Regions from separate parts of the Mesorhizobium sp. BE184 genome, predicted to be linked through region 1. Evidence: predicted binding sites of a transcription regulator. Region 1 holds the regulator's gene; each other region holds the start of a gene.
What was found. The regulator LexA, encoded in region 1, represses DNA repair genes until DNA is damaged. The targets are predictions, from matches to a motif close to TGTTCNNNNTGTGTTCNG.
Positions count from the first base shown of each region.

Region 2: the regulator LexA is predicted to act here: its motif matches at 1,806-1,823, upstream of J2X35_RS12595 (metallopeptidase family protein).
Region 3: the regulator LexA is predicted to act here: its motif matches at 2,583-2,600, upstream of recA (recombinase RecA).
Region 4: the regulator LexA is predicted to act here: its motif matches at 2,174-2,191, upstream of uvrA (excinuclease ABC subunit UvrA).

Region 1 covers NZ_JAVDVU010000001.1:1,349,978-1,354,188, reverse strand. The annotation lists gene J2X35_RS06660 (ComEC/Rec2 family competence protein) at 1-1,383, shown strand, start outside; gene lexA (transcriptional repressor LexA) at 1,464-2,186, opposite strand; gene glp (gephyrin-like molybdotransferase Glp) at 2,327-3,532, opposite strand; gene moaC (cyclic pyranopterin monophosphate synthase MoaC) at 3,532-4,029, opposite strand; gene trpC (indole-3-glycerol phosphate synthase TrpC) at 4,031-4,211, opposite strand, start outside.
Region 2 covers NZ_JAVDVU010000002.1:937,969-942,179, forward strand. The annotation lists gene J2X35_RS12585 (DNA polymerase Y family protein) at 1-953, opposite strand, end outside; gene J2X35_RS12590 (hypothetical protein) at 838-1,785, opposite strand; gene J2X35_RS12595 (metallopeptidase family protein) at 1,969-2,391, shown strand; gene J2X35_RS12600 (DUF1737 domain-containing protein) at 2,480-2,689, opposite strand; gene J2X35_RS12605 (CoA ester lyase) at 2,720-3,598, opposite strand; gene J2X35_RS12610 (FAD-binding oxidoreductase) at 3,684-4,211, shown strand, end outside.
Region 3 covers NZ_JAVDVU010000001.1:598,393-602,603, reverse strand. The annotation lists gene alaS (alanine--tRNA ligase) at 1-1,147, opposite strand, end outside; gene recA (recombinase RecA) at 1,364-2,458, opposite strand; gene J2X35_RS02825 (carbohydrate kinase family protein) at 2,736-3,677, shown strand; gene J2X35_RS02820 (pseudouridine-5'-phosphate glycosidase) at 3,724-4,211, shown strand, end outside.
Region 4 covers NZ_JAVDVU010000001.1:1,197,924-1,202,134, reverse strand. The annotation lists gene J2X35_RS05935 (metalloregulator ArsR/SmtB family transcription factor) at 1-156, shown strand, start outside; gene J2X35_RS05930 (SRPBCC domain-containing protein) at 153-617, shown strand; gene J2X35_RS05925 (ATP-dependent Clp protease proteolytic subunit) at 645-1,250, shown strand; gene J2X35_RS05920 (hypothetical protein) at 1,340-1,609, shown strand; gene uvrA (excinuclease ABC subunit UvrA) at 2,332-4,211, shown strand, end outside.

The sequences.
Region 1 (4,211 bases):
CGCCCGGTGAAGAAATATGCCGCCGCGGCGGCGCTGTTTTCGATCGCGGCGTACCTTTCCATTTCGGGCGTCGTTGTCGCCGCCGAGCGCAGCTTCATCATGCTGGCGGTGATGCTGACGGCGGTGCTGTTCGACCGCGCGGCGCTGACCATGCGCAACCTCGCCATCTCGGCGGTCATCGTCATCCTGGTGTCGCCGCACGAGGTGGTCGGCCCGAGCTTCCAGATGTCGTTCGCAGCGACCGCGGCGCTGGTTGGCGCCTATGCGTGGTGGTCGGACTACCGCGCGACCAAAAGCGCAAGCGGCCCGCCGGCGGAGCGCTCACTCCTCGCCGATCTCACGGGCCGGTTCTTCAGCGCCGGGGTCGGCATCGCCGCGACCACGATCATCGCCGGCAGCGCCACCGCCTTGTTCGCCATGTGGCACTTCCAGCGCGTGTCGCCGCTCAGCCTGTTCGCCAACCTCGCCGTGATGCCCATCGTCTCGCTGGCGGTGATGCCCTTCGCGGTGCTCTCCGCCATCGCCATGCCGTTCGGCGCCGACGGGCCATTTCTCTACGTGGTGGGAAAGGGGCTGACGGCGATGATCGCCATCTCCGATTGGATTTCCGTGCGGTCGCCAGTCGATGCGGTCGGGCTGGTGTCCATCCAGTCCGTCCTGCTCGTCACCGTCGCGCTGGTGATCGCGACCGTGGCGACGACCCGGCTGCGCCTGGCGGCCATTCCGTTCGCGCTTGGCGGCATACTCGCCATGCCGAGCGTGCGAACGCCGGACGTCCTGGTCGCGGAGGATGCGCATCTGATCGCCATGCCGATCGGCGGCGGCGAACTCGCCGTCAATCGGCCGAAGCCGAACCAGTTCACCATCGACAACTGGCGTCGCGCGCTTGATGCGGAAACTGTGATCGGGCCCGAAACCCTCAAAGGCGAAGAAACAAGGCTGGTCACAACCGGCGCGCTCGACCTCCCGCCCGGCACGCCATTTCTCTGCACACCGGACAGTTGCGTGGCGCGGCACGTCTCGGGGGCAATCGTGGCGCGGGTGAAGGACGAACGGTCGGCCGGCAATGCCTGCGGATTCGCGGCCTTGATCGTCATCGACGACGCAACCGCTTCCGATCCCTGCCATGACCCGCTGGTTGCGGTCATCACCAGACAGGAGCTTGCGCAATCGGGCAGCGCCGCCGTGTATTTCGCTCCGCAGTCAGCCGCCGCGCCAGCGGAAATCCAGTTCGCCATCGTTGGCGACTACCGGCCCTGGCACGTGCAGCGGCAGTTCTCGCGCGAGGCGAGGGGACTGCCGCCGTTCGAGCGCCGGTCACGCCAGGACGCGAGCCGTCAAAGACGAAATGCGGAAGACGAGCAAAATTCGGAAGATGAATGACGCAACCATGCGCGGCAAACTCCAAGCCGCGTGTCGGATTCGATACGTCAAGCCAAGCCAAGCCAAGCCGCTGATCCGGATCAGTAGCGCCTGATCAGCCCGACCAGCCGACCCTGCACCTTGACCCGGTCGGGGCCGAAGATGCGGGTTTCATAGGCGGGGTTCGCCGCTTCCAGCGCGATGGATGCGCCCTTGCGGCGGAAGCGCTTGAGGGTCGCCTCCTCGTCGTCCACCAGGGCGACGATGATCTCACCGGGGCTGGCGGTGTTGGCGTTGCGGATGATGACCGTGTCGCCGTCGAAAATGCCGGCCTCGATCATCGAATCGCCCTTGACCTCGAGCGCGTAGTGCTCGCCGCCCGAAATCATGTCCGGCGGCACGGAAATCGAATGGGTCTTGTGCTGGATGGCGTCGATCGGCACGCCGGCGGCGATGCGGCCCATGACGGGAATGGAAATGGCGGCGGCGGCATCGTCGTCGTTGCCGGCGGCCTGCAGACGGGTCGGCTCCTTCGGTTGCGGCCTGCCGAGGCCACCCTGGATAATTCCGGGCGAGAATTTCCGCGCGGCGTTGAGACCTGGCGCGATCGAATCCGGCAGGCGAAGCACTTCCAGGGCGCGGGCGCGGTTCGGCAGCCGGCGGATGAAGCCGCGCTCTTCCAGCGCCGTGATGAGCCTGTGGATGCCCGACTTCGAAGCCAGATCCAGCGCCTCCTTCATCTCGTCGAAGGAAGGGGGAATGCCGCTTTCCTTCAGCCTTTCATGGATGAAAAGAAGCAGTTCATGTTGCTTGCGCGTCAGCATTGCGGCCCCCAAGGGTGTCGAACAGAATCGAAAAAACAAACCCAGAACAAACACTATCTGTTCCAGTTGTGTTCCGCAACCGTTTAAAGTTTAATGAATGTGTTGACGTTTTGTTCAGCAAGCCCGCCGCCACGCGGGCGTCAGCGCAGCATCAGCACCTTGCACGGGTCCCCGGCTGCGGCGGCGGGGGCGAAAGGCTCGCGCACGATCAGGCCGTTGGCGTCGGCCATCATGCGCAGCATGGACGAATCCTGCACGCTGAAAGGCGTCGCCGTTAGGCTGCTTGCTCCATCGTGGACGACGGCGCGCACATAATCCTGGCGCTGGTCGTTTTCGGCCATCGGGGCGGCAAGCTGTGCCTCGCGGATGTCTTGCACGAATTGCCGCCCGCCAAGGCGGGCCAGCAGCGGCTTGAGGAACAGCTGCGTACAAACGAGGCTCGCCACCGGGTTGCCAGGCAAGCCAACGCAGCGGATGGGCCCCATGCGCCCGAACATCAGCGGTTTGCCGGGACGCATGGCGATCTTCCAGAAATCCAGCGTCATGCCCTCGCCGGTGAGCACGTCGTGGACGAGATCGTGATCGCCGACGGAAGCGCCGCCGAGCGTGACGATGACGTTTGCGCCAGCCGCCACCGCCTTGCGCACCAGGGCTGCGATGGCGTCCTTGCTGTCCTTGGCGATGCCGAGATCAATGGCTTGCGCGCCAACCGAGCGGGCCGCGGCGGCGACGCCATAGGCATTGGACGAGATGATCTGGTCTGGCCCGAGTTCAGCGCCCGGCAGCATCAATTCGTCGCCGGTGGCGATGATGGCGACGAGCGGCTGGCCGATGACGGGGACTCGCGGATAGTTTGCCGAAGCCGCCAGCGAAAGGGCCGCGGGATCGAGCAGCCGGCCTTTTTCAAGGACGACGTCGCCGTCGGCAAAATCGAGGCCGGCCTTTCGCACATTGCGGCCAGGGCTGGCCGGTTCCAGCACCTCAATGACGCCGTTGCCGGTGGCGCGGACGTTTTCCTGGATGACGACCGTGTCGGCACCCGCCGGCAGCGGTGCGCCGGTGAAGACACGCACTGTCTGGCCGCGCTCCACAGTACCGGCAAATCCCTGGCCAGCCGGCGCGGCGCCGATCACGGTGAGCTGGGCGGGCGCGGTCGACACATCGGCCGCCTTGACCGCGTAGCCGTCCATGGCGGAAGCGTGGAAGGGCGGCTGGGTACGCCGGGCGACCAGAGGCTGTGCAAGGACACGCTCGAAAGCCTCGTGCAGCGCGACGTTCTCGGCGGGCAAGGGCTCAACGCCGTCCAGCAGGCGCTGCAGTGCTTCGGCGACTGGAACAAGCGCCATCACGCCGCCTCGTAATCGCCTGATTTTCCGCCGCTTTTCAGCTTCAGCCGAATGCCGGATATGACCATGGCCCGGTCTACGGCCTTGGCCATGTCGTAGATGGTCAGGCAGGCGACGGAGGCTGCCGTCAGCGCTTCCATTTCCACGCCTGTCTTGCCGGTTACGCGGGCTTGCGCCGTCACGCGCAAGCCCGGCAAGCTTTCGTCGGGCTCGATCTCCACCGACACCTTGGTCAGCAGAAGCGGGTGGCAGAGCGGGATCAGCTCATGCGTCTTCTTGGCGGCCATGATACCGGCGATGCGCGCGGTGCCCAGCACGTCGCCCTTCCTGGCATTGCCGTCGAGGATCATGCGCAGCGTTTCCGGCTGCATGGAGACGAACCCTTCGGCCACCGCGAAGCGAACAGTCTCGGCCTTGCCGCCGACATCGACCATGTTGGCTTCGCCGGTGGCGCCGATATGGGTGAGGCCTGGGACGGGCAGCGAATCGCCGGCCATCTCAGGCCTGCGCCGCGGCGATGTCGAGGCTGAGCAGCGCGCGCGTCGCTTGCGTCACGTCGGGCTGCCGCATCAGGCTTTCGCCGACCAGGAAGGTATCGATCCCGCTTTTCTGCAGCCTGCGGCAATCTTCATTGGTGAAGATGCCGCTTTCGGACACCAGCAGGCGATCGTTCGGGATC
Region 2 (4,211 bases), on a different contig from region 1:
CGTTCGTGAAAAAGTTTTGCCATCCGGTCCGCGGCGCGCGCCGGCTGCGACAGATGGACGGAGAGCCGGCTGACGGCGCCGTCGACGCGGAACAGGAAGAGCCGCAGGCCGAGCGCGCCTACGCCGCGCCTTTCCAGCGCTTCCTGGAGCGCAATGGCGAGGAGAAGGATGATGCGCTCGATGTCTTCCACCATCATGACGGGTTCGGCCAACGGGCGCTCGGCCGACAGTTCCGGCAGCGGCATGCGCGGCGACAGCGCTTCGTCGATCCGGCCGAGCGCCTGATCAAGACGCAGGACAAGCGCCTTGCCAAAGCGGCGGACAAGCGGCGCGCGGGGCGCCGCCATGACCGCCTCGATCGTGCGCAGGCCAACGCTGTCGAGAGCGGTGCATGTCTTGCCGTCGAGCCGCAGCGCAGCGGGCGGCAAGGGCGAAAGCCAGTCGCATTCGACGCCATCGGGCACGACGATATTGCCGCGAAAACGGGTGATCGCCCAAGCGGTTCCGGCCGTTGCGGCGACGGCGGCGCTGGCCTCGAGACCCTGTTCGGAAAAGCGGCGCAGCATGTCGGCGACAAGGGGTTCCTCGCCGCCGAACAGGTGGCTGCAACCGGTGATGTCGAGGAAAAGCCCGTCGGTCCCGTCAAGCGCCACCAGGGGCGTGTAGCGGTCGCACCAGTCGGCGAGGCCTTCGAGCAGGCGGCGGTCGGCTTCGGGGTCTGCCTCGACGATTTCGATCGAAGGATGCATGGCGCGCGCATCGGCAACGCCCATGCCGCGCTTCAGTTTCAGCATCTCCGCGCGATGGTCGAGCGCGGCGATGCGCTGCGCGTTGCCGTCACGATGGCTGACGAGCAGCGGGGGGAAAGCGGAACAGGCCGTAAGCCATGCGCGGCCCAGCCGTTGCCGCCAAATCCGGTCGGTGCTGAGGTAAGGGAACCAGAGCGACAGGATCCTGTGGCCTGTCGTGCCGGACTGCGTCGCGAGATTCAAAGGTGCGTTCATCGGCGTTCCATTCCAGGACGAAGTGCGCCAAAGGCGCCAGACGGTTCTTGTCGAGAGTGATGGCGAAGGCCGGAGGCCCGATGGAACCAGCGAGCGGCCGGCCAAGGATATGCCGCTGCCCGGCCGGCGCCGGGGCGACGGCGAAGCGAAGGGGCGCGGCGGTCGCCTCGGCCTCTGCCGATTGCCTGAGCAGGAAGACGGGCCGGCCCGCCTCGGTGGCGCGGCGGTGCAGCCGGCGCGTCGCCGTCAGGTCCAGCCGTTGCGGGTTGCCTGAGATCTCGATGACGACGGTCGCCAGTGTCTTCAGCCCAGCCGCCTCCTCGGCGATCCACAGCGCATCGACCGGTCTCGGCGCTTCGGCGAACAGCAGGCCCTGCGGCATGATGCCGAACAGGCGGGAAAGCCCATGCGCATAGGGCAGGCCCGCTTCGGCGAAAACCCCCGATGTGCCGATCCACAGAACCGGCTTTGGCGGCGCCTGTTTCAGCAGGAGGCTGACCAGCGCCAGCACGAAACCCGCCCCGGCGCCGGCTTCGCGGGCATGCTGGCCGTGGATTTCGGTCAACGCTGCCTTGGAAATCCCGCCGCCCAGCGCTTCGTCCAGGGCTGGGACTCCGGTAATGAGCAGGCCCGACTCGCCGCCAGGGCGGCCGTTGTGGCGCAGCACGACTGCGCCCTCCTGACCGGGTTCGGCGAACCGTTCGGGCAGCGTGCCTTCTATCCTCGCGATTTCCCGGCGCAGGGCACAAAGTGTCTCCTGCGCCACGGCGTGCGTCGCCATGGCGGTGCTTCCTGCTTATTTGTTCCTGTTATGTTCCTATAGATTCCCGAGGCCCGACCAAGAGTCAAGCGCCACGAAGAAAAGAATTTATTCCTGTTGTTTTCGAAACGCCCCCGCCGGGCATGAGCGTCGTTTGCCGAGTCCCGTACAAAAGCCTATATGCCGCGAGACGAAGGACGAAGAATGGCCCGCATCTACAAGACACGCACCTGGCATGGCGAACTGTCGCCCTCGCTGGAGGAACTGGAGTTCCTGGCGCTGGAGGCCTATGCGCATCTGCCCGAGGATTTCCGTACACTGACCGGCGAGATCGTCATCCAGATGGCGGAATTCCCCACCGACGAGATTATGGACGATTTGTCGCTGGAAACGCCGTTCGATCTGCTCGGCCTGTTCGAGGGGCGCGGCATTGCCGAGCGCTGGAACCCGGCGACCGGCGAGGGGCCGAACCGGATAACGCTCTACCGCCGCGCCATCCTCGACTACTGGGCCGAGAACGAGGAGACGCTGGGCGACATCGTCACCCATGTTCTGATCCACGAGATCGGCCACCATTTCGGCCTGTCCGACGACGACATGGAAAAGCTCGAGGAAGCGGCGGAGTAGGACTGTCCGCTTTAGAGCGATTCAGAACTAAACGCCCTATCCGCCTCGTTTCGCTCGGCACCTCTTCCTGAAGGGGCAAGGAAAAGTCCTACCAGTCGCCCAGCTTGGTTTCGCCTGCCTTGTATTCCTGGCCATCGACATCCTTCACCACGGCCTGGCCGCATCGCATGACCTTGCCCTTCTTGTCGTAGGCGTAGCTGGGCGAACCGTAGAGGTGCCAGCCCTTGTTCAAGGCCGCGGTCACCTTGTGACAGAATTTGGAATCGTCGACTTCGGTGAGGAAACGGTAGAGTCGCATCGGGTCGATCCTATGCTGTAATCTTCGTTATCATGCGCCAATCGACCCGGCCTTGGCGAGAAGTCTTTCGGCCTGGGCGAGATGCAGGCGCTCAACCATTCTGCCATCCAGGCCGATGACGCCCTTGCCGGCGTTCTCCGGCCTGGCGAAAGCATCCCGGATGGCGCGGGCTTCCGTCAAGGCCACCTCCGAGGGCGAAAACGACTTGTTGACCGCCTCGATCTGTGCCGGGTGGATGACGCTCTTGCCGTCGAATCCCATGGCGACCGCCTCGGCACATTCGCGCGCCAGGCCGTCGGCATCGCGGAAATCGTTGAAGACGCCATCGACGACATCGAGGCCGCCGGCACGCGCAGCCAACAATATCTGCATCAGCCACGGCACCATATAGCGCCGGTCCGGCAAAGCGAGGACACCGGTTTCCTTGGCCAGATCGTTGGTGCCGGCGACAAAACAGGCAAGCCGCGAAGCCGGGTCGCGGCCGAGTTCGGCGATGGCGCCAATGTTGAGCAGCGCCTTCGGCGTCTCGATCATCGCCCACAACCGGACGCTTTCCGGCGCAAAGGCATCGTCCAGCACATCGCCGGCCTCGATTATATCGCGCGCCGTATCCACCTTGGGCAGGAGGATTCCGTCCGGTTCGCAGGCGGCGGCGGCGGCGAGATCGTCGCTGCCCCATTCGCTGGCGAGCGCGTTGACGCGGATGATCATCTCGCAGCGCTTGCCGGGCCGGTTGGCGAAAATGGCGCCGAGCTTTTCGCGGGCGGCGGCCTTGTCCTGCGGCGCGACCGCATCCTCGAGGTCGATGACGACGGCGTCGCAGGCAAGCGTGGCGATCTTGGCCAGCGCCTTGTCGTTGGTGGCGGGTACGTAAAGCACGGAACGGCGCGGGCGGTATGTCTGGGTCATCTGGTCTTCTTGCCTTTCAAGGCTGGCCCTTGCAAGGGTCTAGCGGCTCAAGCTGTTTGCATCGAAGCAATCCGGGACATGCATCATGGCGCACTATGACATCGTGATCGTCGGCGGGGCCATCGTAGGCTCGTCGCTCGCCTATCATCTGCGCAAGGAAGGCTTTTCGGGGACGGTGGCGCTGATCGAGCGCGATCCGCAGTTTGCCCACGCGGCGACGACCCTGTCGATGGCGTCGATCCGCCAGCAATTCTCCATCGCCGAAAACATCCGCCTGTCGCGCTTCACGCTCGGCCTGTTCCGGCGATTGCGCGAGGAGTTCGGCACTGAGGCCGATATCGGCTTCCGCGAAGGCGGCTATCTGATCCTCGCCGGCGAGGAAGGCCTGCCGATCCTCAAGGCGAACCATGAGACACAGATCGCCGAGGGCGCCGACATCGTGCTGGAGGATATCGAGGCGCTGCGGCGGCGTTTCCCCTGGCTTTCGCCGGAAGGCGTGGTTGCCGGCGCGCTCGGGTTGAGCGGCGAAGGCTGGTTCGACGCCCATGCGCTGCTGGCTCTGTTGCGCAAGGCGCTGCGCGGCATGGATGTCGATCTTATCACTGCGCCGGTC
Region 3 (4,211 bases), 750 kb from region 1:
GGCGATCGCCGCTGGCGAGGTTTTCCGTCGCGTCGTTGAGCAGGCCAAGGCCGCGCGCCAGCGTCTTGCGGAAGCGCGTCTCCTCCAGCTTAAGCGTCTCGGCAATCAATGCCTGCCCGCGCACCAGTTCCGGATAGGCCTGGCCCATCTCGCGCACCAGCGCCGGCACCAGCCGCCACATCAGGGGATCGGCGGCGCCCAGAAGCTGGGCATGGCGCATGGCGCGGCGCATGATGCGGCGCAGGACATAGCCGCGGCCTTCGTTGGACGGCAGAACGCCATCCGCGATCAGGAAGGACGAGGCGCGCAGATGGTCGGCGATGACCCGGTGGCTCGCCCTGTTCTTGCCTTCCGCCTTGACGCCTGTCGCCTCTTCCGAAGCGCGGATAAGAGCGCGGAACAGGTCGATGTCGTAATTGTCATGCACGCCCTGCATGACCGCGGCGACACGCTCCAGCCCCATGCCGGTGTCGATGGACGGACGCGGCAGGTCGACGCGCTCCTCCTTTGTCAACTGCTCGAACTGCATGAAGACGAGGTTCCATATCTCGATGAAACGGTCGCCATCCTCATCCGGGCTGCCGGGAGGACCACCGGGAATGCTCTCGCCATGGTCGTAGAAGATTTCGGAACACGGGCCACATGGACCGGTATCGCCCATCGCCCAGAAATTGTCGCTGGTGGCGATGCGGATGATGCGGTCCTCGGACAGGCCGGCGATCTTCTTCCAGAAGCCGGCGGCGGCGTCGTCCGTGTGGTAGACCGTGACCAGAAGGCGGTCCTTCGACAGCCCGAACTCCTTGGTGATCAGGTTCCAGGCGAGCTCGATGGCGCGCTCCTTGAAATAGTCGCCGAAGGAGAAGTTGCCGAGCATCTCGAAGAAGGTGTGATGGCGGGCGGTGTAGCCGACATTGTCGAGATCGTTGTGCTTGCCGCCGGCGCGCACGCATTTCTGTGATGTCGTGGCGCGCGAATAGGGCCGTGTCTCCAAACCGGTGAAGACATTCTTGAACTGAACCATGCCGGCATTGGTGAACATCAATGTCGGATCGTTGCGCGGCACGAGCGGGCTAGAGGCTACGACCTCGTGCCCCTCCTTGCGGAAATAGCCGAGAAATGCCGACCGTATCTCGTTGACGCCACTCATAATCATGCCTTTTCGCGGAAACCGCCAGCAGCCGGCGGAAATGAACATGGCCTTTTAGCGGGCGTCCGGTGGCCTGTCCAGAAACACGGAAACGGCATCGCCGATCATGGTGGCCGCATGCCCTCAAAGCGGTCAAAACAAAACCGCCGGCGCGAGGCCGGCGGCTTGAAAAACGCATGAACGCGTACTCGCCCGGCAAACGGCCGGGAATGACGATCACATCGCGCCGGCTTCGTCTTCGGCGTCGTCGCCGTTCTCACTGCCGCCGTTCTCAAGAAATTTTTCGGCGATCAGACCGGCATTCTGTCGCAGCAACTGCTCGACTTCGCGCGCGGTGTCAGGATTGTCGCGCAGGAACAGCTTGGCGTTCTCGCGCCCCTGGCCCAATCGCTGCGAATTGTAGGAGAACCAGGCGCCGGACTTCTCGATGACGCCGGCCTTGACGCCGAGATCGACCAGTTCGCCAGTCTTCGACACGCCCTCGCCATACATGATGTCGAACTCGACGACCTTGAAGGGCGGCGCCAACTTGTTCTTGACCACCTTGACGCGCGTCTGGTTGCCGACGACCTCGTCGCGGTCCTTGACCGAGCCGATGCGGCGGATGTCCAACCGAACCGACGCATAGAACTTCAGCGCGTTGCCACCGGTGGTGGTTTCGGGCGAACCGAACATGACGCCGATCTTCATGCGGATCTGGTTGATGAAGATGACCATGGTGTTGGAGCGCGAGATCGAGGCGGTCAGCTTGCGCAGCGCCTGGCTCATCAGGCGGGCCTGCAGGCCGGGCAGAGAATCGCCCATCTCGCCTTCGATTTCGGCGCGCGGCGTCAGCGCCGCGACCGAATCCACCACCAGCACGTCGATGGCGCCGGACCGAACCAGCGTGTCGCAGATCTCCAGCGCCTGCTCGCCGGTGTCCGGCTGCGAGATCAGGAGATTCTCCAGATCGACGCCGAGCTTGCGGGCATAGACGGGATCGAGCGCGTGCTCGGCATCGACGAAGGCGCAGATGCCGCCCTTCTTCTGCGCCTCGGCAACCGTGTGCAGCGCCAGCGTCGTCTTGCCCGAGCTTTCCGGCCCGTAGATCTCGACGATGCGGCCGCGCGGCAGGCCGCCGACGCCAAGCGCGATATCCAGACCGAGCGAACCGGTCGGCACCGTTTCGATCTCGACGACCTGCTCATTGGCGCCCAGCCGCATGATGGAGCCCTTGCCGAAAGCGCGCTCAATCTGCGAAAGCGCGGCGTCGAGAGCCTTTGTTTTGTCCACGGATTTATCCTCTACAAGCCGCAAGCTATTCTGAGCCATGATACATCACCCCTTGGTCGTCAATGAAGGCCGGATAATCCGGTGATCCCTGTGAATATGTACCGCTTTTGTTCCATTTTGGCAAGAGTACTCAACTCCATGAAAAACAAGGAATATTCCAGTTTGTTCTTTTTTTGTCCGCCGATTTTGGCCTGGAGCCTGTCCGCGTGCTTCGGCAGGGATGGAGGACGGGAACGAACGGTCCGATTCGGATCGAGGGTAAGCATAAGCCTCCTGGGCCTGTTCGCGACAACAGAATCGCGGAGTTGATGAGGCGATGAGCAGCCCTGTCATCCTCGGCGTCGGCGGCGCGCATATCGACCGGCGCGGCCACGTCACCGGCGACTATGTCCCGGCGGCATCGAACCCCGGCATGATGCGCGAGGAAGTGGGCGGCGGCGCTTTCAACGCACTAAGGATCGCCCAGTTGCGCGGCGCATCGGTTTCACTCCTTTCGCTGCGCGGCGGCGACGCGGCTGCGGAAGCGGTATCGCGGGCCATCAGCGAAGCAGGAATGGAGGATCATTCGGCCGTTTTCCTCGACCGCGCCAGCCCAAGCTATCTGGCGCTGCTCGACCGTCATGGCGACCTGATCGTCGGTTTCGCCGACATGACGCTCTACGATCTGGCCTTCACCAAGCAGTTGCGGCGTTCGAAGGCGCGCGAGATCGTGGCGATGGCCGACGCGGTAATCTGCGACGCCAACCTGCCCGCTACAGGCCTGGAAAAGCTGGCGGCCCTTGTCGGCGGAAAGCCGTTTTTCGCCATCGGCATTTCGCCGGCCAAGGCGCAGCGCCTGCGCGGCATATTCGGCGCGCTCACCCTCGCCTTCCTCAATCATAATGAAGCGAAGGCGCTGACCGGGTTGGGAAATGATGCGCCGCCCCGGGAGCTTGTCGCTGGCTTGCGAACGCTGGGACTCCAGGGCGCTGTCATGACCTCGGGACCCAACCCGGCCATCGGTTTCGACGCCGAAGGCGCTTTCACCATCGCACCGCCCGCTCCGGATCGTGTCTCCGACGTCACCGGGGCCGGCGACGCGCTGGCGGGCGCGACGGTGACGGCGTTGCTTGGCGGCGTCGAATTGCGGCAGGCGGTGCGCCATGGCGTGGCGGCCGCGAAGCTGGCGGTGGAAAGCCCGCATGTCTTTCCCGGCTTCACCACCGAATCCTTCGCGGCTGCGCTGGCCCTTGTGCCGGAACCGGAGGAAGTGGCATGACAGCCCTCGACAGCCGCGATCGTCCATGCGCGGACCGGAGATGCCCGTGACATTCGAAACCGCCCGCCCGTTCATCGACCTGCACGAGCCTGTGGCGGAGGCCCTGGCGGCTCATCGGCCGGTGGTGGCTTTGGAAAGCACCATCATCACCCACGGCATGCCCTACCCCGACAACACCGCCATGGCGGCCAATGTCGAAAAGGTCGTCGCCGAGGAAGGCGCGGTGCCGGCGACGATCGCCGTGATCGATGGCCGCATCAAGATCGGCCTCTCCGACGGCGAGCGCGAATCGCTCGCCCTGCGCGACGACGCCATGAAGCTGTCGCGCGCCGATCTCGGCTTCGCGGTGGCGCAAGGGCGCACGGGCGGCACGACGGTCGCCGCCACGATGATCGCGGCGCAACTCGCCGGCATCAAGGTTTTCGCCACCGGCGGCATCGGCGGCGTACACAAGGGCGCGGAAAAAAGCTTCGACATCTCGGCCGATCTCGACGAATTGTCGCGGACCTCCGTAATCGTCGTCTCGGCAGGCGC
Region 4 (4,211 bases), 150 kb from region 1:
GGGCTGGTTCAGGAACGCCGCGCCGGCCGCAACGCCTACTACCGGGCTGATCCGGACGGGCTTGGGCCGCTGCTCGGCTGGATCGAGCGCTACCGCGCCTTCTGGCCGGCGCATGTGGAAAAACTGAAGACGATGCTGAAGGAGATGGATCAATGACCGAGAAGCCCGCCGCGCCGATCGTTGTCGAATGCGACCTGGCCGAGCCGCCGGAAAAGGTCTGGCGGGCGCTCACCGTGCCCGAGCTTTTGGCTGCGTGGCTGCTGCCCAATGACATGGATCCCGCCATCGAGGCCGGCAGCCGCTTCCAACTGCGTCCCGGCGCGGCGCCGATAGAATGCGAGGTTCTTGAGGCCGATCCCTGCCGATTGCTGCGCTATTCCTGGCGTGAACGGGACGACCGTGAAAACGGCGACGCCTCCGGCATCGACAGCACCGTCAGTTTCGAGCTTGCCCGTTCCGCCTCCGGCGGCACCCGCCTGCGCATCGTGCATGGCGACTTCGCCGCCATTCCCGCGGTCGCGCTGGCCGGCGTTCCGACTTGCCGTCTCACCCTCTCGGGCAAGCCACGGCCACGGCCGGCTCCAGCCAACACGATCATGCTTTTGCGCGCGGCCTGAGCGCCGCCAACGAACGGAGAACCGACAATGAGCGGCCTTGCCAACCTGGTGCCGATGGTGATCGAGCAATCGAGCCGTGGCGAACGCGCCTTCGACATTTTCTCGCGGCTGCTGCGCGAGCGCATCATCTTCATCAACGGCCAGATCGAAGACGGCATGGCGGCGCTGGTGTGCGCGCAAATACTGTCGCTGGAGGCGGACAATCCCGACAAGGAAATCTCCCTCTACATCAACTCGCCCGGCGGTGTGGTCACCAGCGGCTTCGCCATCTACGACACCATGCGCTATGTGCGCTGCCCGATCTCGACCGTCTGCATGGGCTTTGCCGCGTCGATGGGATCGTTCCTGCTGATGGCGGGCACGCCGGGGCGGCGCATCGCCCTGCCCAACGCGCAGATCGTCGTGCACCAGCCGCTGGGCGGTTTCCAGGGCCAGGCCTCGGACATCGAGCGCCACGCCGAAAATATCCTCAAGATCAAGCGCCGCATGATCCGGCTCTATTCGGAGCATTGCGGCCGCACGCTGGAGGAGGTGGAGCGCACGCTCGACCGTGATTATTTCATGACCGCCGAGGAGGCCCGGGCATGGGGCGTCGTTGACCATGTCTATGACACACGCAAGGCCGCGGCGTAGGCGGCGTTTCTATCTTCGTTCGCCAGCCAGACCAGCTCCTGTTGCGGAAGCCACTGGCCCTGAACCGCTCGAACCGTTATGCTTTACCGATGAGCGCAACAATCCTTACCGCGCGCGCCTGCGCGTTTGTGCTGGCGGCTTTTGTCGCCGGTTACGCCCATGCGGGCGAGAAGCCGGTGTCCGGTACTTTGCCCGGGGTCGAGGGCGATTATCGCATCGTCAAGCCGGCTGAACCGGAGCCGGACTTACAGCCTGCCGAAGATGGCCGGTACAAGGTTGGCAATTTCGATGTGCGCATATCCGGTTTCGTCCGCGCAGAGGCTGGCTTCGGCAACGAGTTCGAGCTGAAGAAGAAATAAGACCGCCGCTCGCGATCGAGCCGTCAACCTCCTGCCAATGATGTGCGGGGCCTGCGTAAAAGCCCATTGCTGCAACGAAAACGGCCCCGCCGCTGCATTTGCAAAGCGGTCGGGGCCTTATGAGATCAACTCATTTTTGCCGGGAGTGTTTTACCGGCGTTATTTTTCGGATGCGCCGCGGGTTCAGCCGCTGATCCGACTATCGTTTCTCAATGTGGGGGATTTCGACGAACCGACATGGCCTAGCCGGTCGGCGTGGCAATTTCAGGTTCGCCGCGGCTCCAGCGAAACGTGGAGCCGGCTGGGACTGTCCGGTGGGGTCATACCTCGCTCCCTTGCTCGTTGCTCTTGTGTCGTTGGAGGCGCCTATTCGTAGCCTGCGGCGTCTCGCAGACGGCCTGTTGCGGCTCGAAGATCGCCCTGCTGGCGATCGGCCTCATCGACGGAAATAAATCTGGACCCGCGCCGAAGCCGGGTCAAGTGTCGAGCGACGGATGGGAGAAAAAGTGATCGGTCGCGTCAGGCGTCCGGGACGGACTTCCTGCCAACACGCTGTCAGCAAGTCGTTCGACCTTTGTTCTTTTTGCTTGCCGCATCCCGCCAAAGGCGGTTAAACGCGCTGGGGCGGTTGCGGCATCTCGACGTAGCGGCAAAACTACCTACATCAGGGGAACGGCGGCATCCGCCAATCCGGCAATCAGATATCGAGGCGGCGGACCGGCATGGCCGACCACAAATACATTTCCATTCGCGGCGCGCGCGAACACAATCTCAAGAATGTCGACCTCGACCTGCCGCGGGATTCGCTGGTGGTGATGACCGGGCTTTCCGGTTCGGGCAAGTCGTCGCTTGCCTTCGACACGATCTACGCCGAAGGCCAGCGCCGCTATGTCGAGAGCCTCTCGGCCTATGCGCGCCAGTTCCTCGAGATGATGCAGAAGCCGGACGTCGACCAGATCGACGGGCTGTCGCCGGCCATTTCCATCGAGCAGAAGACCACCTCGAAGAATCCGCGCTCGACCGTCGGCACGGTCACCGAGATCTACGACTACATGCGCCTGCTGTTCGCGCGCGTCGGCGTTCCCTATTCGCCCGCCACCGGCCTGCCCATCGAAAGCCAGACGGTCAGCCAGATGGTCGACCGCGTGCTGGCGCTGGACGAAGGCACGCGCCTGTTCATCATGGCGCCCATCGTGCGCGGCCGCAAAGGCGAGTACCGCAAGGAATTGCTGGAACTGCAGAAGAAAGGCTTCCAGCGCGTCAAGGTCGACGGCGCCTTCTACGAGATCGCCGACGTTCCGGCGCTGGACAAGAAATACAAGCACGACATCGACGTTGTGGTGGACCGTATCGTGGTGCGCGGCGACCTTGCCACGCGGCTGGCGGATTCGATCGAGACGGCGCTGAAGCTGGCCGAGGGCCTGGCGGTGGCCGAGTTCGCCGACAGGCCGCTCGACGCCAGCCAGACCGGCGAGGACGCGGTCAACAAATCCGCCAACGAGACGCATGAGCGCCTGCTGTTCTCGGAAAAGTTCGCCTGTCCGGTGTCCGGGTTTACGATTGCGGAAATCGAGCCGCGGCTGTTCTCCTTCAACAACCCCGCCGGCGCCTGCCCGACCTGCGACGGGCTGGGCAGCCAGCGCGCCATCGACCCGATGCTGATCGTCCCCGACGAGAACCTGTCGCTGCGCGACGGCGCCATCGCGCCATGGGCGAAGTCGTCCTCGCCCTATTACGCGCAGACGCTGGAGGCGCTGGGCAAGGCCTATGGCTTCAAGCCCGGCGACAAGTTCAGGGACCTCGGCGCCGAGGCGAAAGAGGCAATCCTGCGCGGCACCGGCGCGCGCGAGGTGGCGTTCCAGTATGATGACGGCCTGCGCTCCTACAAGACGACCAAGACGTTCGAGGGCGTCATCCCCAACCTGGAGCGGCGCTGGAAGGAAACCGAATCCGCATGGATGCGCGAGGAGATCGAGCGCTTCATGTCGGCCACCCCCTGCCCGGCCTGCAACGGCTACCGGCTGAAGCCGGAAGCGCTGGCGGTGAAGATCGCCGGCAAGCACATCGGCGAGGTGACCGAACAGTCGATCCGCAAGGCCGACAAATGGTTCACCGAGCTGCCGTCGCAGATGAACGACAAGCAGAACGAAATCGCCGTGCGGGTGCTCAAGGAAATCCGCGAGCGGCTGCGGTTCCTCAACGATGTCGGGCTTGATTACCTGACGCTGGCGCGCAATTCCGGCACGCTGTCGGGCGGCGAGAGCCAGCGCATCCGCCTCGCCAGCCAGATCGGTTCCGGCCTCACCGGCGTGCTCTACGTGCTGGACGAGCCATCCATCGGCCTGCACCAGCGCGACAATGCCCGCCTGCTCGATACGCTGAAGCACCTGCGCGACATCGGCAACACCGTCATCGTCGTCGAGCATGACGAGGACGCCATCCTGCATGCCGACTATGTGGTCGACATAGGCCCCGCCGCCGGCATCCATGGCGGCGAGGTGATCGCCAGGGGCACGCCGAACGAGATCATGGCCAACCCCAATTCGATCACCGGCAAGTATCTGTCGGGCGAACTGGAAATCGCCACGCCGGCGGCGCGCCG